4 regions of the Pseudoalteromonas sp. CF6-2 genome follow, and region 1 is predicted to be linked to each of the others. Evidence: predicted binding sites of a transcription regulator. Region 1 holds the regulator's gene; each other region holds the start of a gene.
What was found. The regulator sigma-54, encoded in region 1, starts transcription at its own class of promoters, with help from an activator protein. The targets are predictions, from matches to a motif close to GTTGGCACGNNNNTNGNNT.
Positions count from the first base shown of each region.

Region 1 (7,625 bases):
AGCGCGCGGTTTTACTGCCGATGATTTTGCTTTATCTCACCCGGGGGGAAGCCTAGGTAAGCGCTTATTACTGAGCCTTGAAGACGTCATGCATACTGGCAGTGCCACACCTATCGTTACCGAATCCCAAAGTGTTAAAGATGCACTAATAGAAATGTCAGCCAAAGGCCTCGGTATGACAGCTATTGTCGATGAAAACAAAAAGCTTGCAGGTCTGTTTACTGACGGTGATTTACGCCGTATTTTAGAGCAACGTGTCGATATTCATAACACATCGATTAGCCAAGTAATGACGCGCTCATGCACCACCGCACATGCTGATATGCTCGCTGCGGAAGCATTGAATATTATGGAACGAAAACGCATTAACGGTTTAATAATAATCGATGAAAGTAATACACCGATTGGCGCACTTAATATGCAAGACCTTTTAAAAGCAGGGGTACTTTAAAGATGACGTTTGCCGAGCTTTATCAGCCATTAAGCACCGATGTAAGCCAACGTGCTCAGAAAATAAAACTACTCATTTGCGATATTGATGGCGTTTTCTCTGATGGCCGTATTTACTTAGGAAATAACGGTGAAGAACTCAAAGCGTTCAATACCAAAGATGGCTTTGGTATTAAAGCATTAATAAATAGTGGCTTTGAGGTTGCGGTTATTACAGGGCGACATTCACAAATAGTTCAGCAACGCATGACTAGCCTAACAGTACAACACATTTATCAAGGTCAAGAAAACAAGCTTATTGCGTATCAAGAATTAAAAGACAAACTGACTTTGAGCGATGAGCAAATAGCCTATATCGGTGATGATGGCCCTGATTTACCTGTCATGGAAAAAGTAGGCTTTGCGGTTGCTGTAAACGATGCTCACCCACTTATAAAAAGACTCGCTCATTACACCACCATGTTACCCGGAGGGTTTGGCGCTGTGCGAGAGCTTACAGATTTATTAATGCTGGAAAACGCGAAAGCGTTAACAACTGATGGAACCAGCGCATGAATATAGCCCGTATTTTACTGAGTATTGTTTTTGTTTGTTGCATGATCTGGTTATGGTATCCGTACTTTAGCCAACCAACAGGCGCAATAAACAGTGAAGACGAGATAATCGCAACACCGGATTACACCGCCATTGCGCTAAAGCAAACGGCGTATGATGAGCAAGGTAACATCAGCCATAAAGTCGCTGCGGCTAAAATGGAGCTATACCAGCAATTAGGGTTTACTTTTTTTGAACAGCCTATTTTTACCATTTATGGGGATCAACAGGTTTGGCAGGTGAAAGCAAAAGAGGCTACCTTGTACGAAAACGATCAACTTATTTTTGAAGGTGACGTTGTTGCAAAAAATCTAACTCATAATGGCATGATTGAAGATATCAACGCAGAAAATATCAATGTTGATATTGAAAAAATGACTATGTACTCAAAACAACCTGTTACATTAACAGGCCCAAACTTAAAGATTACCGGTAAAGGTTTAAAAGCTGATTTAAAAGCCGAAATCGTCGAGTTAACTAACCATACACGAACCATATACTATGACCAATAAACTTAAAAAATTACTTCTAATCCCAAGCTTATTGATTGCGTTTTCAAGCGCTGCTGCAGACCAAGCGGGTACTCCTATCAGCATTAGCTCAGATCGCCAAGTAGGTCAGTTAAAAAATGGAGTCGGGATTTTTGAAGAAAATGTAGAAATAACCCATGGTAATCGTCGTATTACCGCAGATCGCCTAGAAGCACATGCTGGTGAGGTTGATGGTACTGTTTCACTTATCATTGCCACAGGTAAGCCAGCCTACTTTGAAGAAAAACAAGAAGATGGCACGGTTATGAGCGCCAGTGCAGACGAAGTACGTTACGATGTAGCAAAGCGTTTACTCACTTTAGTTGGCGATGCACAAGTGACACAAGCAGGGCAAAAAGTCAGTGCAAAAAGTATAACTTATGACATGGAACAACAACTCATTAGTGCTGAAAAAGACGAAAATTCAACGGATCGTGTGCATACAATCTTAGTGCCTGTTGATAATAAAAAAGATGATAAAGGCCAGCCATGAGTACATTAAAAGCAGAGCTGTTAGCAAAGAGCTATAAAGGCCGCCAAGTTGTCAAAAATGTGGGACTAGAAGTCGAAGCTGGCAGTATTGTTGGCCTACTAGGCCCTAATGGTGCAGGTAAAACCACCACCTTCTACATGATTGTTGGGCTAGTGCCAAGCGACAAAGGTAAAATTAGTATTGATGACAACGACATCACTTTATTACCCATGCACAATCGCGCTCGATTAGGTATTGGCTATTTACCCCAAGAATCATCCATTTTTAGAAAGTTGACGGTCTACCAAAATCTGATGGCGATTCTTGAAACACGTAAAGATCTTAAAAAACAGCAACGAGAAGAAACACTCAATAACCTGCTTGATGAATTTAGTATTCAGCACATTCGAGATAGCCAAGGTATGGCGCTATCAGGAGGCGAGCGTCGCCGTGTTGAAATCGCGCGAGCATTAGCCGCAGATCCAAAATTTATTCTGCTAGATGAGCCTTTTGCTGGTGTTGATCCAATTTCAGTGTTAGATATAAAGAAAATTATAGAGCATTTGAAAAACCGTGGTATCGGTGTACTAATAACTGACCATAATGTTCGAGAAACCCTTGATGTTTGTGAAAAAGCCTACATTGTTTCTCATGGGGAGCTAATTGCATCAGGCACGCCTGAACACGTATTAGCAGACCAAACCGTACGCGATGTTTATCTAGGCGAGCAATTCAGGTTGTAACCAATACACCACCGACTAGAGCATCTGCTAGACTTACAATAATGACAACATATTGATATTGACTCAAATTAGTATCAATAAATGATTTAAAAAGGATTGTTAGGGATACATGAGGCAATCATTACAGCTGCGCATGGGCCAGCAACTTACAATGACTCCACAACTGCAACAAGCCATTCGCTTATTGCAACTTAGTACATTGGATCTCCAGCAAGAAATACAAGAAGCGCTTGATAGTAATCCTCTACTTGAAGTGGAAGAAGCGGATTACAGTGAAGACGTAATCGGTAAAAACGAACAAAAATCTGACTCTGATGATTCACAAGTCACTGCTACGGCAGAAGAAGCACCAAGTGAGTACGAGCAAGAAAGCAGTGATGCACTCAATAAAGATACCGTTAGTGACGACCTAGCAATGGACGTCACGTGGGATGAGTACATGAGTGCAGCTCCTTCAACCTCTTCAGGGCCAATGCCAGAAGATGAGTCTATTTATCAAGGTGCGTCAACCGAAACTCTCCACGAATATCTGATGTGGCAACTACAGTTGACCCCATTTAGTCCAACTGATGAAGCAATTGCTGTTGCTATAGTCGAAGCTATTGATGACTCAGGTATTTTAACCGTCAGTTGTGAGGATATTGTTGAAAGCTTTAATCAAAACGATGATGAAGAAGAAGAAATAGAACTTGATGAAGTCGAAGCGGTCCTAAAAAGAATACAGCTATTTGATCCTGTCGGCATTGGTGCTCGCAGTTTACAAGAGTGCCTATGTATTCAACTTCGTCAATTCGATGCAGATACACCTTATTTGGCTGAAACTAAAATGGTTTTATCTGAGCACATCGAATTATTAGCAAGTCGCGACTATCGTACTTTGATGAAAAAGACTAAGCTTAAAGAAAACGAGCTAAAAGAAGTCATGACGCTTATCCATAGCTTGAACCCTAAGCCCGCGGATAGCATCGTACGTGAAGAGTCTGAATACGTCATACCCGACGTATCAGTAAAAAAAGTAAAAGGTCGTTGGGTCGTTGAGCTTAACCCTGACTGTATGCCAAAGATCAGAGTGAATAGCCAATATGCGGCTATGTCACGCTCTGTAAAATCAAGCAGCGACAGTCAGTTTATTCGCTCTCATCTGCAAGAAGCTAAGTGGTTTATTAAAAGCTTAGAGAGCCGGAATGATACTTTATTAAAAGTAACGAACTGTATTGTTCAACAACAACAGGCTTTCTTTGAACACGGCCCTGAGGCGATGAAACCGATGGTGCTAAATGATGTCGCTGAAATGGTCGAAATGCATGAATCGACGATTTCACGGGTTACAACGCAAAAATATATGCATACCCCAAGGGGTATTTTTGAGTTGAAATATTTCTTCTCAAGCCACGTCAGCACAGAAAATGGTGGCGAGTGTTCATCAACGGCAATACGCGCTTTAATCAAAAAGCTTATTGCCGCAGAAAACTCAGCGAAGCCATTGAGTGATAGTAAGATTGCAGATATATTGGCTGAGCAAGGAATTAAAGTAGCTAGACGTACAATTGCAAAATACCGAGAGTCTCTAGCAATACCGCCGTCTAATCAGCGTAAAAGCTTGATTTAGACGTTTTACATAGAAGGAAAATGCTTATGCAACTAAACCTAACTGGTCGTCATGTAGAAATCACAGATTCATTAAAAGACTATGTAAACACCAAGTTTGCGAAACTAGAAAGGCATTTTGATCATATTAATAATGTTCATGTCATTTTAGACGTAGAAAAATTAAGTCAAAAAGCAGAAGCAACTTTACATGTAAACGGAGGCGAACTGTTTGCCTCTACAGAGCATCAAGATATGTACGCGGCCATCGACTCGCTAATTGATAAGCTTGATCGCCAAGTAATTAAACACAAAGAGAAATTAGCTCGACACTAAATTATGAAACTTAGTTCACTTACTAGCCAGGACTGCAGCAAAGCTGCGGTCCTTTTTAATAGCAAAAAAAGAATTCTCGAATTTATCAGCGAACTCGCTCATGAGCAGCTTCCTCATCTATCGCAGCAAGATATTCTTAATGCTTTACTCAATCGAGAAAAATTGGGGAGCACAGGAATTGGTAGAGGTATTGCTATTCCGCATGGTCGTATGTCAGGTGCTGATAAACCGCATGCGTTTATTATAGTGAGCGAATCTCCAATTAACTTTGATGCAATTGACAACCGCCCTGTTGATATTTTTGTTGCACTCATCGTACCTGATGGAGACTGCCAACTTCATTTAAAGACCTTATCAACAATTGCTGATAGACTAAAAGACAAAGAATTTTGTAAACAGTTACGCAGCGCTAAAACCGATCAGGAACTGTTTCAAGTTATTGCATCAGAGGCATAAATGGAATTAATTATTATCAGTGGCCGTTCTGGCTCAGGTAAATCAGTCGCTTTACGAGTCCTTGAGGATCTTGGTTATTATTGCGTTGATAATATTCCTGTAAACCTATTACCTTCGCTAGTGCGCAGCGTCTCTGATAATTACGACAAAATAGCAGTCAGTATCGACGTACGTAACCTGCCAAAAGAGCAACAAGAATTTAATGATATTCTTGAATACTTGCCAGGTTTCGCCAATCCAACCTTATTTTACCTTGATAGTGATGATCAAACACTCATTAGACGTTTCTCTGAGACAAGACGTTTACATCCGCTTTCTTTAGATTCTTTACCACTCGATTTAGCAATTAAGCAAGAAAAAATACTGCTCGATGTACTAATTACCCGCGCCGACTTTATGATCGACACAACGGATTTAAGTGTACATCAGCTAGCAGAGTCAATTCGTGAGAAGATTCTCGGTAAAAAAGACAAAAAGCTTATTATTACCTTTATGTCATTTGGCTTTAAGCATGGTATCCCGAAAGAAGCTGACTATGTATTTGATGCACGCTTTTTACCAAACCCACACTGGGAGCCAGATCTTAAGCCACTTACGGGTCTCGACCAACCAGTTAAAGATTACCTTGCAAGCCATAGCATAGTGCAAAAATTCACTTGGCAGATTCAAACCTTTGTGCAAACGTGGTTACCACACCTTGAACGTAATAACCGCAGCTATTTAACGATCGCAATTGGCTGCACAGGTGGACAGCATCGCTCGGTTTACTTAGCACAGACGATTGGTGAAAGTTTCGCGAAAAGCCATGCAAATGTAAAAATTCGCCATCGTGAGCAAGACTTATAATAAGGGCTTTAACATGTATGCTGAAAATACGTTTTTAATTCAAAACAAACTTGGCTTACACGCTCGGGCAGCAACTGTACTTGCACAACTTGCACTTCAATTTGATGCTAAAATTATGTTATATCAAGATGACAAAGAAGCTGAAGGTGACAGTGTACTTGCTCTAATGTTATTAGAAAGCAGCCAAGGTAAAGAAGTACGCGTTGTATGCGAAGGCCCTGATGCAACTGCTGCACTTAATGCAATAGGTGAATTAATAGCACAACGCTTTCATGAGCAAGAATAGCATTTGCTAAGCACGAAAGATTTGCGTTAAACTTAACTTAGGTATTTAAATTCCTCTTAAATATCTTACTTTTAAGTCATTCGTTCATCTTATATAACAAATATTCTTAATATAATGGTTGCTTTAAACGATAACTCAGCAAATTTATTATTGTGCAACTATGCTGTATTTATTTAGCCAGAGCTCACTTTTTTAGTTGTAAGGACGCCAATGCCAGAAGCCTTTGAACAAGATTACCCACTACAACAACTTAAACAGGTGACCAAGTCACTTAATAGTGGTCAATTTGTTCAAGTGCGCGGTATGCTAGCTAAAACAGCACCTTGCGATACAGCACTGTTACTTGAGTCATCTCCTCATAAAATCCGCCGCATGTTGTGGCAACTCGTTGATCCAGATGTACGTGGTGACGTACTTGAAGAGCTTTCAGAAGATGTACGCCTTGGCATTATTGCCCAGATGGAACCTGAGCATATTGCCGCCGCAACTGAGGACATGGACGATGATGACTTAGGTGAAGTACTTCGTAGCTTACCTGATACTGTTTATCAAGATGTTGTCGGGGCTATGGATACGCAAGATAGAGAAAGAGCGACCCAAGCACTTTCTTATCAGGAGCGCTCTGCAGGCGCACTAATGAATAGTGATACCGTCACTATTCGCCCCGATGTCACATTAGACGTTGTACTGCGTTATTTACGTCTACGTGGTGAGCTACCTGAAGGTACAGATGATCTGTACGTGGTTGATAAACATAATTGCTTTTTAGGTGCCTTGTCATTAACAACACTTTTAACCAGCCCATCAGACAAAATTGTTCGCGATTTAATGGATGAAGAATGTGAGTCTATTCTCATTTCGATGGACGAAAGTGATGTTGCTCAACTATTCGAGCGTCATAACTGGATTTCAGCGCCTGTTGTGGATGATAACGCCCACTTGCTTGGTCGTATAACCATCGATGACATCGTTGACGTCATTCGTGAAGATGCAGAGCATAGCATGCTTAGCCTTGCGGGTCTTGATGATGAAGAAGACACCTTTGCACCCGTTCTGAAAAGCTCGCAGCGTCGCTCTATTTGGCTTGGGGTGAACCTATTAACCGCATTGTTAGCTGCCATCGTTGCAAGCTTCTTTGAAAACACCTTAGCAATCTTACCAATCCTTGCGGTACTTAATGGAATTGTGCCTTCAATGGGGGGAGTTGCTGGTAGCCAAACACTTACCTTAGTTATTCGTGGTATAGCCGTTGGCCATATTAATCAAACCAACCAACGCTTTTTATTACTCAAAGAACTCGCGATTGGGGCGCTAAATGGTGTTAT
Region 1 is NZ_CP091442.1:3,108,943-3,116,567, forward strand. Features, by position in the region: gene L3Q70_RS14360 (KpsF/GutQ family sugar-phosphate isomerase) at 1-451, shown strand, start outside; gene kdsC (3-deoxy-manno-octulosonate-8-phosphatase KdsC) at 454-1,005, shown strand; gene lptC (LPS export ABC transporter periplasmic protein LptC) at 1,002-1,556, shown strand; gene lptA (lipopolysaccharide transport periplasmic protein LptA) at 1,546-2,067, shown strand; gene lptB (LPS export ABC transporter ATP-binding protein) at 2,064-2,789, shown strand; gene L3Q70_RS14385 (RNA polymerase factor sigma-54) at 2,899-4,398, shown strand; gene hpf (ribosome hibernation promoting factor) at 4,425-4,712, shown strand; gene ptsN (PTS IIA-like nitrogen regulatory protein PtsN) at 4,716-5,168, shown strand; gene rapZ (RNase adapter RapZ) at 5,169-6,014, shown strand; gene L3Q70_RS14405 (HPr family phosphocarrier protein) at 6,028-6,300, shown strand; gene mgtE (magnesium transporter) at 6,511-7,625, shown strand, end outside.

Region 2 (7,625 bases), 190 kb from region 1:
CCCTAACGGTTAAATTACCTGCTTTATCAATATCGATGCCTGCCACAGTGACAGAAATTGTGCCCGTTGCTGATAGTGCTGCGCGTAGTATGGAAATCCGTTTAGAAACAGATGCGCAAACTGGGTTAATGCCTGGCCTTTACGCACAATTACAATTACCGCTCGCCCCTGAAAAAGGGGTGTTGATTGACTTAAGCTGGGTGCATCAATATGGCCAATTGAGTATGGTTTATTTACTTGAAAATAATCAAATCGTGCGTCGCTACGTTCGCCTTGGCGAAATGCTCGATGGACAGCAGCACATCGTTTCAGGTTTAAACCCAGGTGATGTGCTGGCTGTTGATTTTAAAGCTAAATAAAGGTCGCTATTTCGTCCAGCGGTTTTTTCACTAAGGCATGCTCAGGGATGGTTGCATCTGTGCCTGGGTAGCCTGCAATAAGCAGCATGTAAGGGCGCTCATTATCTTTATCACGGCCACAAATTTCGGTTAAAAAGCTCATTGGTTTTGGTGTATGCGTAAGGGTAGCAAGGCCCGCTCTGTGAAGTGCTTGAATTAAAAAGCCAGTTGCCAAGCCTACAGACTCATGAACATAGTAATTGGTATTTTTGTCATCGGCAGAAATACCGCCTTTCTTTTGACTAAACACGGCAATTAGCCAAGGTGCATGCTCAAGGTAGGGCTTACTGGCATCGGTGCCAAGTGGTTTTAAGGCATCTAACCATTCTTCGCCTGCGCGACCTTCATAAAATGAGCGCTCTAGTTTTTCAGCTGCTTCTCGAATTTGTTTTTTCACATCGCTGCTGTGTATTGCTACAAAGTGCCAAGGTTGATGATTGGCACCACTTGGGGCAGTGCCAGCCGCTCTAATACAAGTTTCGATTATTTCTTTTGGCACAGGGCGGTCGCTAAAGCTACGAATACTGTGGCGACGCTGACTCACTGCTAAAAACTCTTCGGCGCGTTTTAGCATCTCGTCATGAGGGTACTCAATAAAGTCATTGAGTGGCTGATTTTTGTGTTCTTGCATGGCTTTTCGCTTCTTGTGTGTTGGTGATAAAATCGTGTTATTGTTGTCTATGCTGGTTACGGCGATAGTCTGCCAACTCATTACTTAACCAGTCTTTTGCATTAATTAAAGTACCGTCGCTAAATCTTACCTTGTAAGGCTTGCCACTCCATGAGCTTTTACTTGCTAGGTTTTCTATAAATTTCTCGGCAGTTTTCGCATAACGGGTCGCTTTTCGATATTTCATAGCAAGGTGCTCAGCAGCATCTTGGCTTGAATGCTCTGTGCCATTGCGAATAAATACGGCATCGCTGTTAGCGACAAAGTCAATGAGGTGATTTATCTCTTGCTCTGGGGTGGCTGCATAACTGAATTGGCTAATGCTCAATAACATTAATGCGATTAACCAATATCCATTCATTGTTATTTTCACAGTACTTTTTGCTCTATGGTTAGGGTTGCAATTATTGGGTTATGATCTGAACTATCCAGTTCTGGCACGACCGTTGTTTCTATTTTGACACCACGTACCCATACTTGGTCAAGTGCTAATCCAAATGCTTTTGTACGTTTATCATCTAAATAAATAGCTTCATGTAACCCTAACTTGTTAAGTGTTTGTTTCAAAAGAGCCTGTCTTCGGTCGCTCCAAGTATTAAGGTCACCAGCAAATATGATCGGTCCTTGATGCATTCGCATGATGCTCGCTGCATCTTCGAGCTGTTGTTTAAAGTCACTCACACCTATTGTGAAGTTAATGCCATGTAGATTAATACTTAGTAATAACTGTTGATTAGGCAGTGCATATTCAACAATGTTGGTCGCTTTTGGGCTACGTAACCAAGGCTCTGTGTGGGTGAGTGTGCAATGCACCGCGGCGGGCCAGCGGCTGAGTGTCATAACACCAGATTGCACACTGCCACTTTTATACCCTTTAGCAAAACGCCAGTAAGGTTTGAGCTTTGTAAGCGCAGGCTCTTTGATAGCTTCTTGCAGTAACACAATATCAGCATTGGCATTTAGCTTTTGCAAATCTGTGAGTAAGCCATCTGTTTGTGCTTTGTAGATGTTCCAGCTCAACAATGTGAATTGATAGGGTAAAATGTAATGCGCTGCATAAGTTTGCATGCGGCTTTGTGCTAATTGTTGTTGACAGTTTGCTAGGTTGGCTGCGGTTTTGGTAATGCCTTGTTGCTCATCTGAGCTTGGAGTATTTGCAATACTTTGCCAAGACAATAAACTTAAGAACAATAAATGTAGATACGACGTCATAATTACCTTTACTTACAGACCTTCCTGATTAGTCTTTACTCTTTCCAGTTTAGTTCAAACTGAGCCTGTGAGAAACTGTAGCTTTTTTACAATTTTATATATTTTCTTACCCTTTATAGAAACTTCATGTTGTACACTGCAGCTTCAAATTATATCTGAAGGAAAACACATGAAGCAGTTAGTGTGCGTGTTACTTACGCTATCGTTAGTAGCATGTTCATCGGTGACTATCGTGCCTAATAAGGCAGACAAATTAACACGGAATGCTGACTATCAAGACAGTAGACCTTTCTACTTGTGGGGATTGGTGGGTGAACAGCGTGTTGATGTTAAAGCGGTCTGCCAAGATAAAAAAGTAATGCAAATGCAATCCCAGCAAACATTTACAGATGGAGCTTTGGGGTTGGTTACACTGGGTATTTATGCGCCTCACACTGTGAAAGTATGGTGTGAACAATATGGGCAGGAGCAATTATGAAACATGTATGCTTAACTGTAATTCTTGCTGCTGCTTTAAGTGGTTGTACACATATTTATTTTGATAATGGCAGCCCTACCTCAGCAAATAAGGGAGCAGTTACAGAACGTTGGCATCACAATTTTGCTGCTGCGTTGTACGAAGGCTCCAAGCCTGTGGATTTATCAATATACTGTCCTAATTCCGAGTGGCAAAGTGTACATACTTACAAGTCATTCCTTAATGTTGTAGCAGGCGAGGCGGTTAATGAAATAGGTGGGCCTATTTGGTACCCAAAAACAGTGGAAGTAAGCTGTGCTCAGGTACCCTATAAAGCCGATTAATTATTCGTATCGTAAAGCATCAATTGGGTTTAAGCGTGCCGCTTTAATAGCGGGCGCTAAGCCAAACACAATACCAATCAATGAAGTAAAGCCAAATGACAGTATAACTGCCCAACTCGGTATGTAGGCATCTGGCATGCTCGGCACTGATAACGAAATCAGCGACGCGGCGCCATAACCAATCAATACCCTAATTGTTGATTCTTTAGCAATTTATATTGTAACTGTATGTTAACAGGTGTGATGCTGTTAGTTGTGTTATTGTGTAAGCACTGGAATGAGTCGATATTTTTAAGTAAGTAGGTAGTTATGACGAATAACAATAGACGTTGTATTGATGAGTTAGTGTTAGGGTTTTGGCGCTTGTTAGATTGGCAAGTTACGCCACAACAGTGTTTAAGTTTTTTAGAAAATGCAATCGATATGGGTGTTTCACACACCGACCACGCTGACATTTACGGCGAATATGGCTGCGAAGCCGAATTCGGTAAAGTGCTCAAGCTGAAGCCAAGTATTCGTGATGAGATTAAAATAATTACCAAGTGTGGTATCAAGCCCGCATTTGCAAGTTTAGGGTTACAAGGTAAGGCTAACCATTATGATTCCAGTGCTGTGCATATCATTGCCTCAGCGCAACAGTCATTAAAGCATTTCAATACAGATAGGTTAGATGTGTTATTAATTCATCGTCCTGATTATTTAATGAATGCTGATGAAATGGCTGAAGCATTCAATACCCTCAAAGCGAATGGTGATGTGATTGACTTTGGTGTATCTAATTTTACGCCATCTCAACTCAGCTTATTACAATCCCGTTTAGATTTTGAATTGGTTACCAATCAGATTGAGTTTTCGCCTTACGAAATGAAAGCCCTTGATGATGGAACTTTAGACCAATGTCAATTGCTCGATATCAAACCAATGCTTTGGTCACCGTTAGCAGGTGGACGTCTGTTCTCAAGTGATGATGAAAAAGCGATACGTTTACGCGCAGTGTTAGAGCAGGTCGGCACTGAAGTTGGTGCAAGTTCTCTTGATCAAGTGGTGTATGCTTGGTTATTGATGCATCCGAGTGCGCCATCTGTAGTGCTAGGTACGGGTAACATTGAACGCGTTAAATCAGCTGTTGCAGCTAAGGCTCTTAAGATAAGCCGTGAGCAGTGGTATCGTATTTGGCAGGGCTCAACAGGCCACAGTGTTCCTTAAGCTTCTAAACTAGAAAAGGGCCTTGCGGCCCTTCGTGTTGCAGCAAGTAACACATTCTTTTTAAAGTGTAAAATCTACCGCGTAAGCGACATACACTTTCACATCTGTTCCATCAATGTCAGTATCTGAAACGCCTAATGTAAAGCCGTCTTTAGATACCGAAACACCGTAGTCGATGATATTGTCATCACCAATGAAATCACCTGAGTAATGGCCGACATGCAGCGCCAGCTCTGTGCCATTATTTCCTATTGGAAAGCTATAATCGGCATTTAAATACAGTGAATCTCCAAAGTCGGTGCCATCGCCGCTTGCTGCTGATGAAGCTAATACGGCTGCGCCAAACGTGAAGCTACCCATACTAATGCTACCGTAGATCTCTGAAAAGTCTGCATCGGTAAACGAGGCCGCATCTGGGTATGCATAATAGATGTAGCCTACATCGTAGCTAAAGGTTTCATTGATATCGCCGCCAAAACCAGCGTAGAGATCAAGCTCGTAGGTCATATCTTCTGCCCAGCTAGCATTTGATATCCATGTACCCGCATAAAAGCCAGATTCACTTGCGTAATCAATACCACCTTGAATTGCGGCATCACCGCCTGTCTGTTCTTGACCACGCCATAAGTAGTTTGAGGTTGCTGCCGCGTTAGCTGTTACTTCTGCAAAGCTATACGTCGAGCTTAAAGTAAGTAGCGTGAGGGCGCTGGCCGCGACCACTTTTTTTAGTTTTAGCATGTTTTGTATCCTGTTGTTATGTTGATTTTGCCCATTTCAGATTGCAGTCTGGTTATTTGTCGGGGCATTATTTTTATGTGTTGTCTGGATACGATATAGCACTGGTTGTGCCAAGTTAATTTACGGTGGGAATTTTTATGCTTTATTTCTTTTAAAACAGTCTTGTAAGTATTCTTTTGGTTAAAGTTGACTTGTATTTGAATTATTCATGCGCACTTGCATGGTGCAATAAATTTCCTGGTTGCACAATGAAGACGCAACCAGGTTTTTCTTACTTGATAGAGACTTAGCCGAAAATGGCACGCATTAAACTAATGGTTTCTTCAACGCTACGGCCCTTTTCAACTTCACTGATGATTGAATCGCGCTTAGCTTTAATATGTTCAGGGATATCATCACTTGCAAGGGCGCGATCTACCAGTATTTCAGCCGATTCTTTACCGCGGCGTACAGTCTTTTTACCCGCAGAGCTTGTGCTGCTTTTAGGTTTGTTTAGTAACTTAATATAGTTAGAGCTATCAGCAGTCGCTTTGTCTGCATAATAAAAGAAGCTAGGTAACAAGGCTTTAATTTCAACTAGAGATTGTTCAAGTTCATTAGCCGCAGTAGCCATTTTGTACCAAGGCATACTATGAATGGCTTCGACAACATCTTGCCAGTAGCGCTCAAAATCGCGGTTATTTAGCTTCGTAATGCCAAGGGCTGCACAAAGGGCATCAAGTTTACTATTTACGATTGGTGTAAACACGTCAGGTCGACGCATTGCAAGTAAGCGAGTAGCAGGCGCAAGCGTTGGCTTTTCATCGCTGCCATTAAATGCCATGAAGTAAGCAACCATAAAATGCTGATAATGTTCTTGAGTTACTTCACCCTCAAGTGGAATGTGTACAAGAGCCTCATCGAACGCACCAGGTAAATCACTCAACATTTGGTGGAAACCTTTGGCGTTTTTAGTAGAAGCAAACCATTCAACGTCAAAGTTATAGCTGCTTGGATCGAGCGAGGCACTGTGCTTACCTGAAAACGCTAAACGGTCTTCTGGGATCATCTCTTTTAGTGATTGTGATTTAATTGCGGCAATGTAATTAGCTAAGCGTAGTTGCTCATCAAGGGCTACAAGCTCTTTATGCTGTTCGATGAAACTTGCGATAACTGGCCATGGCGCAACTCTTAACGTTTTTAACTGCAAAAAGCTGATTGCAGAAATTAATAAGTCATGAAGTTTTTTAAGTGTCGGTAATTGCTTATCTTCTAATAGATCGTAATTAATGCGATCGCGGCTTGCACTTAATAGCTCATAGCACCAACCTAAAAAGTCTTCAGGGTGGTTTTCTACTTTAACTGCCATTAGATTTAAGCTGATATCAGAGGCTTGCTTGAGGATGTTTTGATAAATTTGACTTTCTTGCTCGCCAAGCGCCATTTTTGACGGTGAAATAAGCAGTTTCTTCATGCTTAATCGATACTCCAGTTTTGACCAAATTAGGTTGTTTAATTTTAGTACACAGGGTGCAAAAACAACAGGGGCGTGCATCATACAGAAGTCACCCCTTAGATGTAACCTACAGTGAAGACTTTTCATTTAATAGTAAAAAGCATGCTTAGATCACCTCGATTGTTCATTAAACTATTTATTTATATTTGTGGGTTATTTTTCTCTGTATATGGCTCTAAGTTATTTCAGCGTTGATTCATATTCTTGTACCTAAGCTTGTTCAAAAACCTTTTTATGGATTGGGCAATGCATTTGCGCCTAACTCCCGCTATGATATGAACATTGTTTGCCCATGTTTAAGGATGATTATGAAAACCCTACTGAAAATTGTTGGTGTCATTTTCGTATTACTGATTGCATTAGTAGTCGCCGCACCATTCCTCATACCTACCGATGCCATATTTAACAAAGTATCGGAGCAAGTAGAACAAACCACAGGTCGTAGTCTGACTATTAATGGCGATAAAAAGCTGTCGGTATTTCCATCATTAAAGCTCGAATTGAATGATGTACATTTTGCGAATATGCAAACTGGCTCGCAAAAAGATATGGCAAGCATGCAGCAACTTGCAATTCGTATTCCTTGGATGTCGTTATTTGGCGGTGATTTCAAACTAGATAAGTTTGTTATTAATGAACCGACAATTTTATTAGAAACCGATAAAAATGGTAAAGCAAACTGGCAGTTATTTGATGCAGTTGCTGAGCGACCACAGACAGAGCAGCAAAAAAGTTCTGGCGCCGTTAACTTACCAGATAACTTTGATATCGAGCTTGGTGAAGTAGCCATTTATGGGGGGACTTTCACCTACCTTGATGGCAAAACAGGGGCAAAACAACAAATAAGCGATTTAGAATTAGCAATCTTATTACCTTCTCTTCGTAAGACTCTTGAGTTAAAAGGCGGTATTACCTATATGGGTGAACGCTTTGACTTAGATGTCACCTTAGATACACCGGTAAAAGCGATTGAAGGCGAAACTTTTAATGTCAGCACTGAGGTTGATTCACGTTTAGTGGATGTGAACTTCAAAGGCGCGATTGCCCAAATGGGTAAAGATGTGCAAGGTCAGTTATCAGTAAGTGGTGACTCAGTTAAAGAGAT
Region 2 is NZ_CP091442.1:3,303,227-3,310,851, reverse strand. Features, by position in the region: gene L3Q70_RS15380 (efflux RND transporter periplasmic adaptor subunit) at 1-359, shown strand, start outside; gene L3Q70_RS15375 (nitroreductase family protein) at 352-1,029, opposite strand; gene L3Q70_RS15370 (DUF5329 domain-containing protein) at 1,067-1,429, opposite strand; gene L3Q70_RS15365 (endonuclease/exonuclease/phosphatase family protein) at 1,438-2,280, opposite strand; gene L3Q70_RS15360 (Bor family protein) at 2,450-2,758, shown strand; gene L3Q70_RS15355 (hypothetical protein) at 2,755-3,081, shown strand; partial or broken gene L3Q70_RS15350 (multidrug ABC transporter substrate-binding protein) at 3,082-3,270, opposite strand; gene L3Q70_RS15345 (aldo/keto reductase) at 3,391-4,287, shown strand; gene L3Q70_RS15340 (TorF family putative porin) at 4,348-5,025, opposite strand; gene L3Q70_RS15335 (hypothetical protein) at 5,312-6,478, opposite strand; gene L3Q70_RS15330 (AsmA family protein) at 6,829-7,625, shown strand, end outside.
Region 2: L3Q70_RS15340 (TorF family putative porin) is a predicted target of sigma-54. The motif match lies at 5,122-5,140, and genes of this name have one in related genera.

Region 3 (7,625 bases), 440 kb from region 1:
GGAATAAAGTTAAGTAAAATGGCGCCAAATAACGTCGCAAAAATACCAAATTGTGCCGCTGCTCCCAGTAACAACATACGTGGATTTGCAATAAGCGCGCTAAAATCCGTTAGTGCACCCACCCCCATAAAAATCAGCAATGGGAACACGCCAGAATCAATACCTATGTGATACACATAGTACAATAAGCCACCGGGGTCTGATAAACCAGCCACTGGAATGTTTGTTAAAATAGCGCCGAAGCCAATAGGCAGTAAAAGCAATGGCTCAAAACTACGAGCAATCGCTAAATACAGTAGCAAGCAGCCAACTGCAATCATGATCAGTGCAGGGAAAGTAAAGTTTGCAATCCCCGTTGCATGCCAGAGGTTTAATAATCCATCCATCCCTAGCCTCCTAAGCAAGTGCAATCATGGCGTCGCCGGTAGCAACTGAGTCACCTTCCGCAACTAAAATATCAGCCACAGTACCGTCATGAGCGGCACGTACTTCGGTTTCCATTTTCATTGCTTCCATAATGATAACGACATCACCTTGATTTACAGTTTGCCCAGGTTTTACTTTGATTTTAAAAATATTACCTGCCAGTGGCGCATTGAGTGTTTCGCCAGCTGACGCTGATGCAGATTGTGGTATTAACTCACTGTCTTTAAGTGCAACCTCTTTAAGCTCGCCACCTTTAGCAACAACAACATCGTAAACTTTACCATCTACTTTCACACTGTATTGCTCAGCTTGAACCTCACCATTTGAAGAAGGTGTTGTTGATTGATCAGATTTAGCTTTTTCACCAGTCGGCACAGGTTCGAAGGCATCAGGATTATGACGATTTTTAAGAAATTTCAAGCCTATTTGTGGGAATAAAGCATAGGTAAGCACGTCATCAATCACGTCATCAGCCAACTCTAAACCCTGCTCTTTAGCTTCTTTTAATAATTCAGCTTCAAGTTTTTCGAGTTCGGGTTCAAGTTTATCAGCAGGGCGACACGTAATTGCTTCGCTTCCGTCTAAAACACGCTCTTGAAGTTCTTTATTCATCGGCGCTGGGGTTGCACCATACTCACCTTTAAGTACACCTGCGGTTTCTTTAGTAATCGTTTTATAACGCTCACCCGTTAATACATTTAGAACGGCTTGCGTACCAACTATTTGTGAGGTTGGTGTTACCAGTGGAATATACCCTAAATCTTCACGTACACGCGGGATCTCTAAAAGCACTTGATCGAGTTTATCCGCAGCACCTTGTTCTTTCAGCTGGTTTTCCATGTTAGTTAACATGCCGCCTGGTACTTGTGCTAATAAGATACGGCCATCAACCCCTTTTAGGCTGCCTTCGAAAGCGGCATACTTTTTACGCACATCACGAAAATAAGCGGCAATTTCTTCTAACTGATTAAGGTTAAGACCAGTATCTCGCTCGGTTCCTTCAACAATCGATACTATTGTTTCTGTTGCACTGTGGCCATAGGTCATACTCATTGATGAGATAGCCGTATCCAACATATCAATGCCTGCATCAATCGCTTTTTGGTAAGTTGCTGTACTTAAACCCGTTGTAGCATGACATTGCATCGCGATAGGAATAGACACCGTCTCTTTTAGACCTTTGATCAGCTGTTCACAATCGTAAGGTTTTAATAATCCCGCCATATCTTTAATACAAATAGAATGACAACCCAGCTCTTCAAGCTGTTTAGCAAGCTTAAGCCACATATCGAGAGTATGCACAGGGCTCACCGTATATGAGATCGTTCCTTGCGCATGTGCGCCCACTCTAACCGCAGCCTTTATGGCTGTTTCAAGATTACGTACATCATTCATTGCATCAAAAATACGAAATACATCAACACCATTTTTATGTGCACGCTCGACAAACTTTTCTACTACATCATCAGCGTAGTGGCGATAACCTAATAAATTTTGTCCACGCAGCAGCATTTGTTGCTTGGTGTTTGGCATCGCCGCTTTAAGTTCACGAATACGCTGCCAAGGATCTTCGCCCAAATAGCGAATACAAGAATCAAACGTTGCGCCCCCCCATGACTCTATAGACCAATAACCCGCGTTATCGAGTTTCTCAGCCATAGGTAACATGTCATCTAAGCGCATGCGTGTTGCTAACAATGATTGATGTGCATCACGTAAAACTAGTTCGGTTAATTTTAATTTAGCCATTTTCAGCTGCCCCATTATTTTTGTTTATTTCTGAATTGAGCGATTGCAGCGCTAATAGCTGCGATGTGTGCTTGCGGCACCCCCTGCTGTGAGTGTATTTTTGCAGCTCGCACGGGCTCATTGCTGTTAGGTTCATCAAAACGATTCATCAGCCTAGACATTAAGGTCACGGCTGAAATCAAAATAGTTAAAAATATAAATACACCGATCATGCCCGTAATCATCAAGCTGGCCGCGGTTGAGAGTAACCCACCTATATCCATACTGCCCCCTCGCACTGTTATAAATAAAAAATCAATATAGTTAAATAAATATTCAACATAATAACAAACACATTCAATTTGTATAGCATCTTGTAAATTGGTAAAACCAATTTAATTTAAAATAACATGTAAAACACAAAATTAACAACCATAAAGGGAGCACATTAACAGCCGAATATAGATGATAAAAATACTCGATATAGTCATAAGTTATAAAGGTGATATGGTCGATTTTAAATAAAACCACGCTAACACAGGCTCTTGGGTGTATAAAAACACCGACAAGATAAATTGGTCTTACCAAAGAAAGATTTATAAGGGGTGTTATTTTACTCATTTAAGTTGAAAAATAATCACTATGAATAAGTTACAGGCTAATTCGTAAAAGTTACCAAAAGAAAAAATTCTACAACATCAAAAAAACAGTAAGTCGTTGAAATTACTTAACATTTAATAGTGGCATAGAACTAGCTTTAATCATACCAACCGAAACGAAAAATTATTAGCCAAGGAGATCACTATGTTACGCTGGACAATCACTTTTTTAGTAATCGCGTTAATCGCTGCAGTGTTAGGTTTTGGCGGTATTGCAGGAGCCGCAGCAGGAATTGCTAAAATTATCTTTTTTATATTTCTTGTTCTACTTGTTATTTCGCTGGTATCAGGTGCGCTTAGAGGCAACACCCCCAGATAACAACCGAACAACGTTTATAGATTAATTTACACTATTATAAGGAATTTAATTATGAAAAGTTCAACTTTAAAAGCCGCTACTATCGCCCTATTTTCAGGTCTTTTCATCATGGGTTGTGAGGATAACACAGCTGAAGATGCAGGCGAGCGCATTGATGAAGCAATTACTGATACACAGAATGCTGTAGAAGATGCTTGTGAAGAAGTTAAAGAAGGCGTAAACGCAAAAGAAACTAACTGCTAATCCTTCTATACACATTACCAACCAGAAAAGCGGCCTAAGAGCCGCTTTTTTTTATGATTTTCATTCTACCCCTCACCAAAAAACAATAAAATTTCAATATTTATACATTTTCTTATCAAAAACTACACATTTACCTAGGTTGTGTACTAATCTAAACATGCTAAGAATGGATATCGAGTAGTAATCCATTGTTTTCTAGCCAACTATAATTAAATATTGGGAGATAACAATGTTAAAAAACAAACTATCAAATGCTGTAAAGCTGGCGATTAGTACAGGGGTTGTTTCTACAGCTCTTATATACGCACCAATAAGTGCAGCAGAAGAGACAAGCGACGCAAAAAAAGATCTCGAAGTAATTTCAATTACGGGTAGTCGTATTAGACAACCGGGCGCTGTTTCTGCAAGTCCAATTGTCTCAATCGGAGAAAAAGAATTAGGTTACCAACAAGAGCCTGAAGTAGAACAAATACTAAGAACTTTACCTTCAACAATACCTGGCGATGGTAGTAACGTAAATAATGGCTCTGGCGGTGCAGCCACTATTAACTTAAGAGGTTTAGGATCGCAACGTTCACTTGTTCTAATGAATGGACGTCGGATGATCCCATACAACTACAATGGCTCAGTTGACAGTTCGACAATTCCAACAGCACTGATTGAACGAATTGATATTATCACTGGTGGTGCGTCAGCTGTATATGGTTCTGATGCGATTGCAGGTGCGGTGAATGTTGTATTAAAAGAAGACTTTCAAGGTGTTGATTTAGATCTTAAACACTCTCAAACCGGTGACAATGATGGTGACAAAAACAGTATAGCCTTAACAATAGGTTCTAACCTAGAAGATGATAAAGGTAACGTTGTACTCTCCCTTGGCTGGAGTCAACGTGACCAAATACTACTTGGTGACCGTCCTTTAGGTTTACTTGGTATTGAAACGGCTACCGGTGCTAACTATGAACAATTCTTAAACGGTGAACCACCGGTTCCAGCTCCAGCAGATTGTAGTGGCCCTAACTCGGTTGAAAGTGGTGGCTCAACAACCGCATTTCCTACACGATTTGCAATCGTTGGCGCAGGTACAACAGGCTCAGGTCAGTTTAGAAATGATGGTACATTGCAACCAGATACATGTAGTGTATTTAACTTCAATCCATATAACTTTTATCAAACACCTTCAGAGCGTTATTCAGCAACCGCAATCGCTAAATATAACTTAACTGATGATCATAAAGTATACTCAAGCTTTAACTACACCAATACCAGTGTTGATACACAAGTAGCACCATCAGGTACATTTGGCTCAAGCTTTAATTTACCTTTAGCAAACCCGTTAATTGGTGATCAAGCGAGGCAATTTATGATCGATGGAGCTTCCGCAGCATTGGCTGCTGGTAGCTTAAATGATAGTAACTGGCAAGATGTTAACGGTAACGGCATTGTAGATAGTGAAGACTATCTAAAAGTGCAATTACGTCGTAGAACATTAGAATTAGGTGCTCGTACAGAACGATTTGACAGTACTCAGTTCCAAATTGTGACTGGTGTAACAGGTTTCTTCCTAGATGACTGGGAATATGATGTTAGCTATCAGTATGGTGAATCTAACCGAACAACTGTACGTGGTGGTTATACAAACCTAACCAATATTCAAAACGCATTAGACACAACGGATGGTGTAACCTGTAAAAATGGTGATTCCAGCTGTGTGCCAATTAATCTATTTGGTGGCTTTGGTACCATCACTGAAGAAATGGCAGGCTATGCACAAGCAATTGCCCTTCAACAACAAAAGTACAGCCAAGAAATTTTCACCGCAACCGTTAATGGTGCAATCGAGTTTATCGAAATCCCAGGTGCTGGTGCGCCACTTTCGATGAGTTTTGGTTATGAAAATCGTCGCGAAAAAGGCTTATTTGAGCCTGATGAATGTTTAAAACTTGCCCCTGCTAGTTGTCAAGGTGGTGCAGGTGGTAACCAACTGCCTATCACGGGTGGCTTTAAAGTAGATGAGTTCTTCTTAGAAGGTTACTTACCTGTGTTAGACGGCCTACCGGGTGCTGAAACTCTTGATGTAGAGTTTGGTTTCCGCTGGGCTGACTACGATACAGTAGGTAGCAACGAAACATGGAAACTTGGCTTCAACTGGCGTCCAGTTAGCGATGTACTTATCCGTGTTATGCAACAACAAGCAACGCGTGCACCTAACGTTGGTGAAATCGCTTCACCTGTTGTAACAGGCTTAGACAACGCGCTACAAGATCCATGTTCTGTTGCTAACGCCGCTAACATTGATGCCTCGCTAAGACAGCTTTGTATCTCAACAGGTATGACTGACGCCCAAGTTGGTAACGTACAAGATGTAATCTCTGGCCAAGTACAAGTCATTAGTGGTAGTGATCCTGCTAACCCACCAGGTGCTGAAGAAGCAGAAACATTCACTGCGGGTATTGTTTGGACACCTGAATTCAGTGCTGTTGAAAACTTCACAATTACACTGGATTACTATGATATTGATATCGATGACATCATTGGTGAGTTCTCAGCTCAAGAAATTCTTGATGCCTGTTACGTACTAGGTGATGCTAACGAGTGTGCGAAGATCAACCGTATCGGTGGCGACTTAACTATCGCGGGTGCGGGTATTGAGCAATTTACCACCAACTTAAAAAATCAACGTGCCGAAGGTATCGAACTTGGTTTCAACTTTGGTATTTTGCTTGATGACATGGGAGAGTTGCAATTCTCAGGTAATATTAATAAATACCTAACGCAAGAGTCGCAAAGCTCTGATACTGCACGCATTATTGACTGTAAAGGTTTTTACAGCACAAGTTGCGACCCTGTCTCTGAATTACGCTGGGTACAACGTACTAGCTGGATTTGGGAAGATCTAACCGTGTCACTACAATGGCGTCACATTGATGGTGTAGATATCGAGCCAATCGAAGCGCCAAATGTTTTTGAAGAATTCAGAAGCATCGAAAGCTATGATTATTTTGACTTATTCGCCAGCTACCATGTTACTGACTACATGAATGTTACATTCGGTATTGATAACATGTTTGAAAAAGAGCCACCTGTGGTTGGTAATGAAGCAGGTGATACTAGTTCAAACTCTGGTAACACATTCCCAAGTAACTATGACGTACTTGGTCGTCAATTTAAAATGGGTATTAAACTCAAATTTTAACTTTCTAAGAGCGGCCTAACGGCCGCTCATTTTATTTACATGTCGCTGTTAACGCTTTACCCGTTGCAACACTGGTTATTTGCCAATCCCCATCTTCTAGTTTCACACTTGCGATGTCACTAACTACATAATCACCTGGCACGTTTAATCGCGTTAAATTTTCTGTGAGCTGTTGATAACAAAATGGCCCTGTATCTCCATGCATAATGAGCACAGGTTTTTTTGCAAATTTAGCAAATTGGGAAAAAGCATCGCGGTAGACTTTAAATGCATCACAGTTTGAGCGCAGTGTCGCAGTGCATGCTGATTTATTCGTTGCATTGTAAATATCAGCTTGAAAGCCAATGACATACGCTTTAACGCTTTGGTTATTTAAGCCCCGCTGCAACCACTCTAAGTTTAGCCTGTCGCGTTTATCTGCTGCATCCAAAGCATCATTTTTATCACTTTTCAGTATTTGCGCGCGCCCATTATGCGTGCCCGCTATATGCAGAGTCATAAACTCAATATTATTAAATTGCCAACGCGCATTCTCGTTCATATCGAGCTGATGAGTAAAACCTTGTAATAAGTTTGCTTTTTTATAGTAATCATCGTCATACATTAACCCTTTTACATATTCTAATCGCTCAAGCTCGTCAAACTGAGGGTTTAGGCTGTCACGATCGCAATCAGTCCATTCATTATCTCCCAAAGTATAGATAAAAGGCTTATCGGTAATAGCTGTTAAAAGCTGCTTATTTGCCTGCAGTAACTTGTTTGTACAAGGTAAAGACCCTGATTTCATATCACCTAAATGCATCAAAAAGCTATGAGGCGTGGATGCGACTGCACGTGCGAGCTTGCCGTTTGGCTGAGCGAGATTAATTTCATCTATTGGTGTGTATGGCATATCACCCATAACCAAAAAGGTATTACTAGCCATTGCGAGAGCGAATGAGGCTGAACTAATAAACATGCTATTTACACCTAAAAATACAATCATAGTAAGTTCTCATAATGACAACAAAATGAAAACCAACTGCGGCAGATTTTTTCTATCGGTGCTAAACTG
Region 3 is NZ_CP091442.1:2,668,246-2,675,870, forward strand. Features, by position in the region: gene L3Q70_RS12395 (sodium ion-translocating decarboxylase subunit beta) at 1-386, opposite strand, end outside; gene oadA (sodium-extruding oxaloacetate decarboxylase subunit alpha) at 397-2,175, opposite strand; gene L3Q70_RS12405 (OadG family transporter subunit) at 2,190-2,438, opposite strand; gene L3Q70_RS12410 (DUF1328 family protein) at 2,959-3,132, shown strand; gene L3Q70_RS12415 (hypothetical protein) at 3,184-3,375, shown strand; gene L3Q70_RS12420 (TonB-dependent receptor) at 3,605-6,571, shown strand; gene L3Q70_RS12425 (hypothetical protein) at 6,603-7,529, opposite strand.
Region 3: L3Q70_RS12410 (DUF1328 family protein) is a predicted target of sigma-54. The motif match lies at 2,894-2,912, and genes of this name have one in related genera.

Region 4 (7,625 bases), 1.4 Mb from region 1:
CATACTATGGATTATCGGAAATTGAATCTGATGATGAAGAGTGTCAGTCATAACACTTAAGCCTCATCATAGCGTTAACTTATTTCCTTTAAAAAACTCTCAATATTAATTTTAAAGCAAGTTTTAAAAAGCAAAATACCTAAAGACTAATCTGCTTGGCATAGTTTTGCGGCACAATTATTTACAATGATACTATTTTTTTTCATCGCTGAGTTGTGTACTATGTGCTCATTATTTACAAGGGCATGTGAATAGTGAGTCAAGATAAGGAATATCATCAACATCTTCTTCCCGTTAAGTTCACAGCCTGTTTTGAGGCTCATTTTTAATGTCACTCTTAGAATCATTTAAGAAGTTGGGTAACTATTTTGGTGCATACAAGGTACACCTATGCCCCGAAGTTAAAGGTCAAGTTAGTGAAAATGGTAAACCTTTAGTAAACGCAAAAATAGAAAGAAGGCTTCGTTTCTCTGATGGAAAATATGTAGAAGATTTTGCCTATACCGATGATAAAGGCGGCTTTTCATTTCCTGAAACCAATATTCGCTCTAATCAACCCGCAGTGCCATTTGCAGAAATTTTTACTTCCCAGTCACTTCTTTTAACACATAAGAGTAAAGAGTACTGCTTATGGGGGGCAAGATTGTCAGGTTTTAGTTATCGTGAAGAATATGCCAAGAAGCTAGGATGTTTAGTTGCAGATATTTCTAGTGATAAAGTACTTTTTAAATTTGAGAACACAAAAGTTGAAGGCTATACATTTGAAGCCGTCAGTATTGGGCGTTGGGATAAAGATTTTGAGATTTTAGAGCAAAGTGATTATTTCGATCTTTCTGAGATTGAAGAAGATTAAGGTTTCAAAATCAAAATTATAAGGAAATGAAAATGAAGACTTTAAGTCCTGCAATTGCGGCTAACTTCGCTGCAATTGCATATGAACTATTAGATAAACAACCTTTAATAGCTACCAACCCTTACGTTGAACGAGTTAATTCTCTTTTTACGCTGGAGTCTGAGCCAGTTCAGGGGGTGAGTGGCTCAGTTTTAGAACGAATGTTTAATCATAAAACTGAATTTGGTTGTATTGCAAAAGGCAAAAAGGGACTATTTGAAGGTGATTATGTTTTAGCGTTACGCGGTACGGCGAAAATGCGAGATGTGATTACTGACCTTAATTGTGGTTTGAGTACCTGTAGTAATAGTCAGCCTGTGCATGCGGGGTTTAATCACACCTTTAACTCATTTAGAAAGCAGTTAGAACAATTTTTTAGTAAAAAAGCGAGCAAAAAGCTAAATATACATGTTGTGGGTCATAGCTTAGGCGGTGCTTTGGCTAATTTGGCTGCGAATTGGTTAAAAAATCACTTTGGTGCAAATGTGAAGCTTTATACTTTTGGTGCTCCACGAGTTGGTTATCATAGCTTTGCTATACAGACAGAAGCAGCAACAAATAACCATGTTTATCGCTGTGTGCATGCCGCCGACCCCGTACCTTTAGTGCCAGTCTGGCCATTTATGCATACGGAGCAAGAATATATTTTAAATGGTGCTGCAACAATTACTCCAAAAGCCCATAGTATGACAGACCAGACGCCAGGCTACTTACATACTGCGAGTAATTTTAAAAGTTATGCTGCAATCAATAAGGGCATGGAAAAACGGATTCAAGAAGAAGTCAGGCTTGATTATGATAAGCGATTAGAGTGCAGCCGTACTTCAAGATGGGCAAGAAAAATAGGCGCTGCATTAATCACATATTTACGTGATACAGGTAAGTTATATGCGATACAAAACCACTACACGAATACGCTTACCGTCTATGATCAAATTGCTAAAGCATTAACCGACAGCATCGATCTCTCTAAAAATTATACAAGTGATGTGAAGGGAATTTTAGGTTACATGCTGGCTTTTTGTGGCTATCCATTCAAAGCAATCTCGTTTACGTATGCATCTATCAGGCATATTTTAAAGTTAATGCTTAAAAATGTGTTTTCTCTTGCAGGCCAAGCAATAGCACTAACAAAATAAGTACAAAAGCCGCCGATGGCGGCTTTTGTTAGGCTGCAAAATTAATGGCTTTTCTCAAAGTCATTAACTTCACGCTCTGCTTCTTCTTTCGATTTGCCGTATTTTTGCTGGATTTTACCAACAAGCTCTGTACGGCTACCTTCGATTCTATCTAAATCATCATTGGTAAGGTCGCCCCATTTACGTTGCACTTTACCTTTTAACTCTTTCCAATTGCCTTCTAAACGATCGCTGTTCATCATTATCTCCTTACTTTGTTAAACATTCATTTTTATAAAAGCAATTGATATGCCATACCGTTAAATTTTTTAACCTGTTGAAATTGTTGTAAATAATTGTTTTTATCTATAAGGCGTTTATTTTTTACTGCAATTTGTTCTTAGTTATTTATAAAACCCTGTAATTTTTTCTTGCAAGGGAGAGTCATTGTCGTCGGCTGTTTTTTGTTACAATAGCTAAAAATAAAGTAAGAGAAAGAAACGTGCTGCCCGTACAAGATATTTACCAATCATTGTTAACGACGATACAAAATAACCCTATGGCTTTGCTGCAAGCGCCACCAGGGGCAGGTAAATCAACATGGCTGCCATTAACGCTGATGCAAGCAGGCCACTTCAAGCGGATTGTTATGCTTGAACCCAGGCGTTTGGCTGCACGTAACATTGCTCAATACTTGGCGTCTTTACAAAATGAGGCCGTTGGCGAAAGTGTTGGTTTGCGCATTAGGGGTGAATCAAAAATTAGTAATGCAACCAAGCTGGAAATTGTGACAGAAGGGATGCTCACACGGATGCTACAAAATGACCCTGAGTTAAGCGGTGTCGATTTACTTATTTTTGATGAATTTCATGAGCGCTCGATTGCCGCAGACACAGCCCTCGCTTTTGCGCTTGAAACGCAAGCGGCCCTTAGAGACGATTTAAAAATCTTACTCATGTCGGCCACCTTAGACGGTGAGCGGTACAGTGAGTTTTTTGATTGCCCAATAATATCATCTGAAGGGCGAAGTTACCCAATTGATGAAATTTATGTTCCACTTATAGATGAAAGCCGATGGTTAGAGGATATTCCTGCGGTTATTAAGCAAGCACTCAATGAGCAAACTGGTAGTGCTTTGGTGTTTTTACCCGGTCAGCGAGAAATTCTACGTGTAAAACAGGCATTGAACGATCTTGCTGATGATTGCGAAGTGTTTACTTTATTTGGTGAACAAAGCAAAGGAGAGCAACAAGCAGCCATAGCTCCTGCACAACAAGGTAAGCGAAAAGTCGTGCTGACAACAAATGTAGCCGAAACCAGCTTAACGATTGAAGGGATCCGTATTGTTGTCGATAGCGGTAAGCGCCGTGCAGCCAGCTTCAACTTAAAAACTGGCGTAACTGAACTTGTAACCCAAAGCATCTCTCGTTCCTCTGCGGTACAACGCGCGGGCCGTGCAGGGCGTTTAGAAGCTGGTGTGGTATATCGCCTAGGTAGTAAACAAACGTTTGAACGTCGTAACAGCCATGACGCCCCAGAAATTCTAACAAGTGATATTAGCCAACTACTGCTTGAAACTAAGCAGTGGGGCGCAGCTATTACTGAACTAAACCTTCTTGATGCACCAAGCCCACAGCAAATTAAACACGCTACAGCACTTTTAAAAATGCTTGAAGCGCTTGATGAAAATGAAAAACTAACAAAACTTGGTAGCCAAATGCTTAGTTTTGGGGCGGATATTCGTTTATCACATATGCTTATTAAGGCTAAGCAACTTCAAGCAAGTATGCCGAGAATTTATGAACTCGCTGCATACTTAGTGGCGCTACTTGAGAGTCGTGTGAGTATACCGGCTGATCTTAAGCTTGCACTTCACAGCATGCATACAAAGCCTCATCCACTGTTTAAGCAACAATTAAACTATTGGCTATCACGTTTAAATTTGAAGGCAGTGCGCGAGTTAAATATGCAGCACCTTGCTTTGCTGGTGGCTTTTGCATTCCCAGATCGCTTAGCGAAAAAGCGTGGCAACGGCTACTTGCTCGCCAATGGCGCGGGGGCCGACTTAAGTGATGAGTTTTGGCATAACGATGACTATCTTGCTATTGCCAGTATGGGCGGCCACAAAGGAAGTCGAATATTTGCGGCAGTCGCATTTTTACCAGATGAACTTGAAGATCAGTTAGGGCATTTATTTTCAGAGCAAACTCGCTGTGAATACGATGAAAAATCTGGACGTTTTATTCATCAAGAGGAACTAAAGCTAGGGGCGATTACAGTAGCAAGCCAGCCAAGTAAACAGCCTCTTGATAAAGCCGAGCGCACTAAAGCATGGCTAAATTTGTTCAATAAAAAAGGTTTTTCACTATTTAATGAGCAAAGTGAAAGTGAGCAATTACTAATTAGAATGAGCTTAGCGAGCAAATTATTGCCGCAGTCATTTCCAGTTATTAGTCGTGACGAATTGACGACTAATAATCAGTGGCTTGCACCTTTCCTTGATGAGATAAAAAACGTAGAGCAATTAAAAAAGCTTAATTACAGTGAAGCTTTAAAAAATTGTTTTGATTGGCACCAGCAGAGTTTACTTAATGAGTTGTTGCCGCTGCGTTTAACCGTCCCCAGTGGCTCAAATGTGAGAATTACTTACCAGCTGGATGGACCTGCAAAGCTGAGTGTACGCATGCAAGAAGTTTATGGCATGACTAGCACACCCCTGCTTGCACAGGGCAAGTTACCCCTACTAATGGAGCTATTGTCGCCAGCAAGGCGGCCACTACAACTCACTCAAGATTTAGAAAATTTCTGGCAAACTAGTTATAAAGAAGTACAGAAAGAGATGAAAGGTCGTTATCCCAAACATTTCTGGCCAGATAACCCTGCTTTAAGTCAGGCTACTAACAAAGTAAAAAGCAAGATGTAATCTAACTCGCGCTATGTGTTAGTTCATAGAAACAGTGTGGTTATAAAGCAAAACCCCAGTAATTAAGTTACTGGGGTTTTCAATTATTCAACTTTAGCGATTACTTATTAAGTGCCAGTTGTAGCTCGCGATTGCGTTCAAGCTGCGCTAAGAAGTTGTCGGCAATTGGTTTAAACTTAGCTAACTCATCGCGTGGTAGTGGCTCTGACTTAGGCAGTTTAACTGTTTTAGGATTGCGGTGAACGCCATTTACTAAAAATTCATAATGTAAATGAGGGCCTGTAACACGACCTGTTGCACCAACGGTACCAATCTTTTGACCTTGTTTTACTTTTTGACCTGTTTTAACAAGCTTTTTGTTCAAGTGTAAGTATTTAGTCACGTATTGAGTGCCATGGCTAATAAATACATAGTTACCGTTATACTTACTGTAGCCAGCTTTAACTACTTTACCATTACCAGCAGAAACCACCGGTGTCCCCGTACGAGCAGCGTAGTCAATACCATTATGCGGCTTAACAGTCTTCGTTACTGGATGTAAGCGACGCGGATTAAAGCTTGAGCTGATATATTTAAAGTTAACAGGGGCACGTAAGAATGCTTTTTTCATACTGCGGCCTTCGGGTGTGTAGAAGTTTCCATCAGTATGACGAATTGCAGAATAGCGTTCGCCTTGGTTGATAAATTCAGCGGCAATTATTTTGCCGTCGCCTATGTACTCGCCATCAACATAATGCGCTTCGTAAATAAGACCAAACTGGTCGCCTTTACGAATGTCGTTAGCAAAGTCAACATCCCAACCAAAGATGTCAGCAAAATTCATTATTTGGCGTTCACTTAACCCAGCGGCGATACCTGAGGTCCAAAAGCTATTGCTGATTTCGCCACCGGCCGACTTACTTAAGGTTTCGATTTCTTTACTATCGATTGCCGTGTCGTAGTTACCTTCATCATTTAAAGTAACGTACAGAGTATCGGTTTTTGAAATTACATAACGAAGCTGTGCAAGAGAACCGTCTTCAGCTGTAGCAAAACTCAAAATTTCACCAGGGTGAATTTTGGTTAATTTACGCGTTTCGGCATTTGTGTTGATTAGTTTATGTAATGTTTGCGCTGAAAAGCCCGCGCGTTTGAAAATAAGTGCTAGATTATCGCCGTTACGTACTTGATGATCGACAAGGTCGTATTCTGGTAATTTAGCAGCTGCTTGCTCTGAATTTAGTTCAGTTAGTTTTTCGTTATCATCAACTTTAACTTGTAATTCGTAGCGTTTGCCAATTTCAAGTGCGTCGGCACTGTTATCCTTTGAAGCGGTGGCTTTTTCTGACGGTAATAATGCTAAGCCGATAATAGCAGAAACCAAACCGAGAATAAGCAGTTTGTGTTTTTTGGGGAGTTTATGCACTACGTGAACCATAACGTGCCTTTTTCTGCTGTCAAGAAAATTAATTACTAATATTGCAGGATATACCTAAAATAGAGCAAATACCAGTGTTTTGTAGATTTAAACTAGCGCTATTTTACGCTAGAATTGCTCAGCGTGTTAATCTTTTTTGGTTAAATTTGCAGCATATGTCTGATGTTAAGCTAAATATGCATTAGTTAACTAAAGTACCTTCATAAAAATGCAATAACGCGGTATAAAGAACAATCACGCGCGCTGCTCCACTAGGCTGATGCTTAAAATACTTAAGTTGGCTTGCTCTTGGTGCAGCTTTTCTGGAGCTAACTTGCTAAATTTAATCATTTTTAGCTCTATTTTTAACCCTGATAGGCCACCACGCCCGGTAAGCTGAATTTTTGGAGTAATACACAGTGGATTTACAAACCGCTCTAGCTGAGATAAAACGCGGTGCAGAAGAGATATTAATTGAAGACGAATTAGTTGAAAAACTAAAGTCTGGTAAAAAGCTTAAAATTAAAGCGGGTTTCGATCCAACGGCGCCTGATCTGCATTTAGGTCATACGGTTTTAATTAATAAAATGAAAACCTTTCAAGACTTAGGTCATGAGGTTATTTTCCTTATTGGTGACTTTACTGGCATGATCGGCGACCCAACGGGTAAAAATGTGACGCGTAAGCCGTTAACTCGTGAAGATGTACTTGCTAATGCAGAAACATATAAAGAGCAAGTATTTAAGATTCTAGATCCTGCAAAAACAACGGTTGCATTTAATTCTACTTGGATGGAAAACTTAGGTGCAGCAGGTATGATCAAACTGGCTGCGCGTCAAACAGTAGCACGCATGCTAGAACGTGATGACTTCAAAAAGCGTTATGCCGGTGGTCAATCAATTGCTATCCACGAATTTTTATACCCACTGGTACAAGGGTGGGATTCAGTTGCATTAGAAGCAGATGTTGAGCTTGGCGGTACAGATCAACGTTTCAACCTACTCATGGGCCGAGAGCTACAAAAAGATGAAGGTCAAAAACCACAAACAGTGCTAATGATGCCACTGCTTGAAGGTACTGACGGCGTTCAGAAAATGTCTAAGTCATTAGGTAACTACATTGGTATTACCGATGAGCCAAACGATATGTTTGGTAAAGTGATGTCTATTAGCGATGAGCTAATGTGGCGCTACTATGACTTATTAAGCGCATTATCAATCGAAGAAATTGCAGCTCTTAAACAGCGTGTTGCTGACGGTGCAAACCCGCGCGACATTAAGATTGAATTAGCAAAAG
Region 4 is NZ_CP091442.1:905,169-912,793, forward strand. Features, by position in the region: gene L3Q70_RS04250 (DUF6795 domain-containing protein) at 1-53, shown strand, start outside; gene L3Q70_RS04255 (DUF4198 domain-containing protein) at 329-853, shown strand; gene L3Q70_RS04260 (lipase family protein) at 886-2,031, shown strand; gene L3Q70_RS04265 (CsbD family protein) at 2,073-2,270, opposite strand; gene hrpB (ATP-dependent helicase HrpB) at 2,513-4,933, shown strand; gene L3Q70_RS04275 (peptidoglycan DD-metalloendopeptidase family protein) at 5,034-6,350, opposite strand; gene tyrS (tyrosine--tRNA ligase) at 6,749-7,625, shown strand, end outside.
Region 4: L3Q70_RS04265 (CsbD family protein) is a predicted target of sigma-54. The motif match lies at 2,309-2,327, and genes of this name have one in related genera.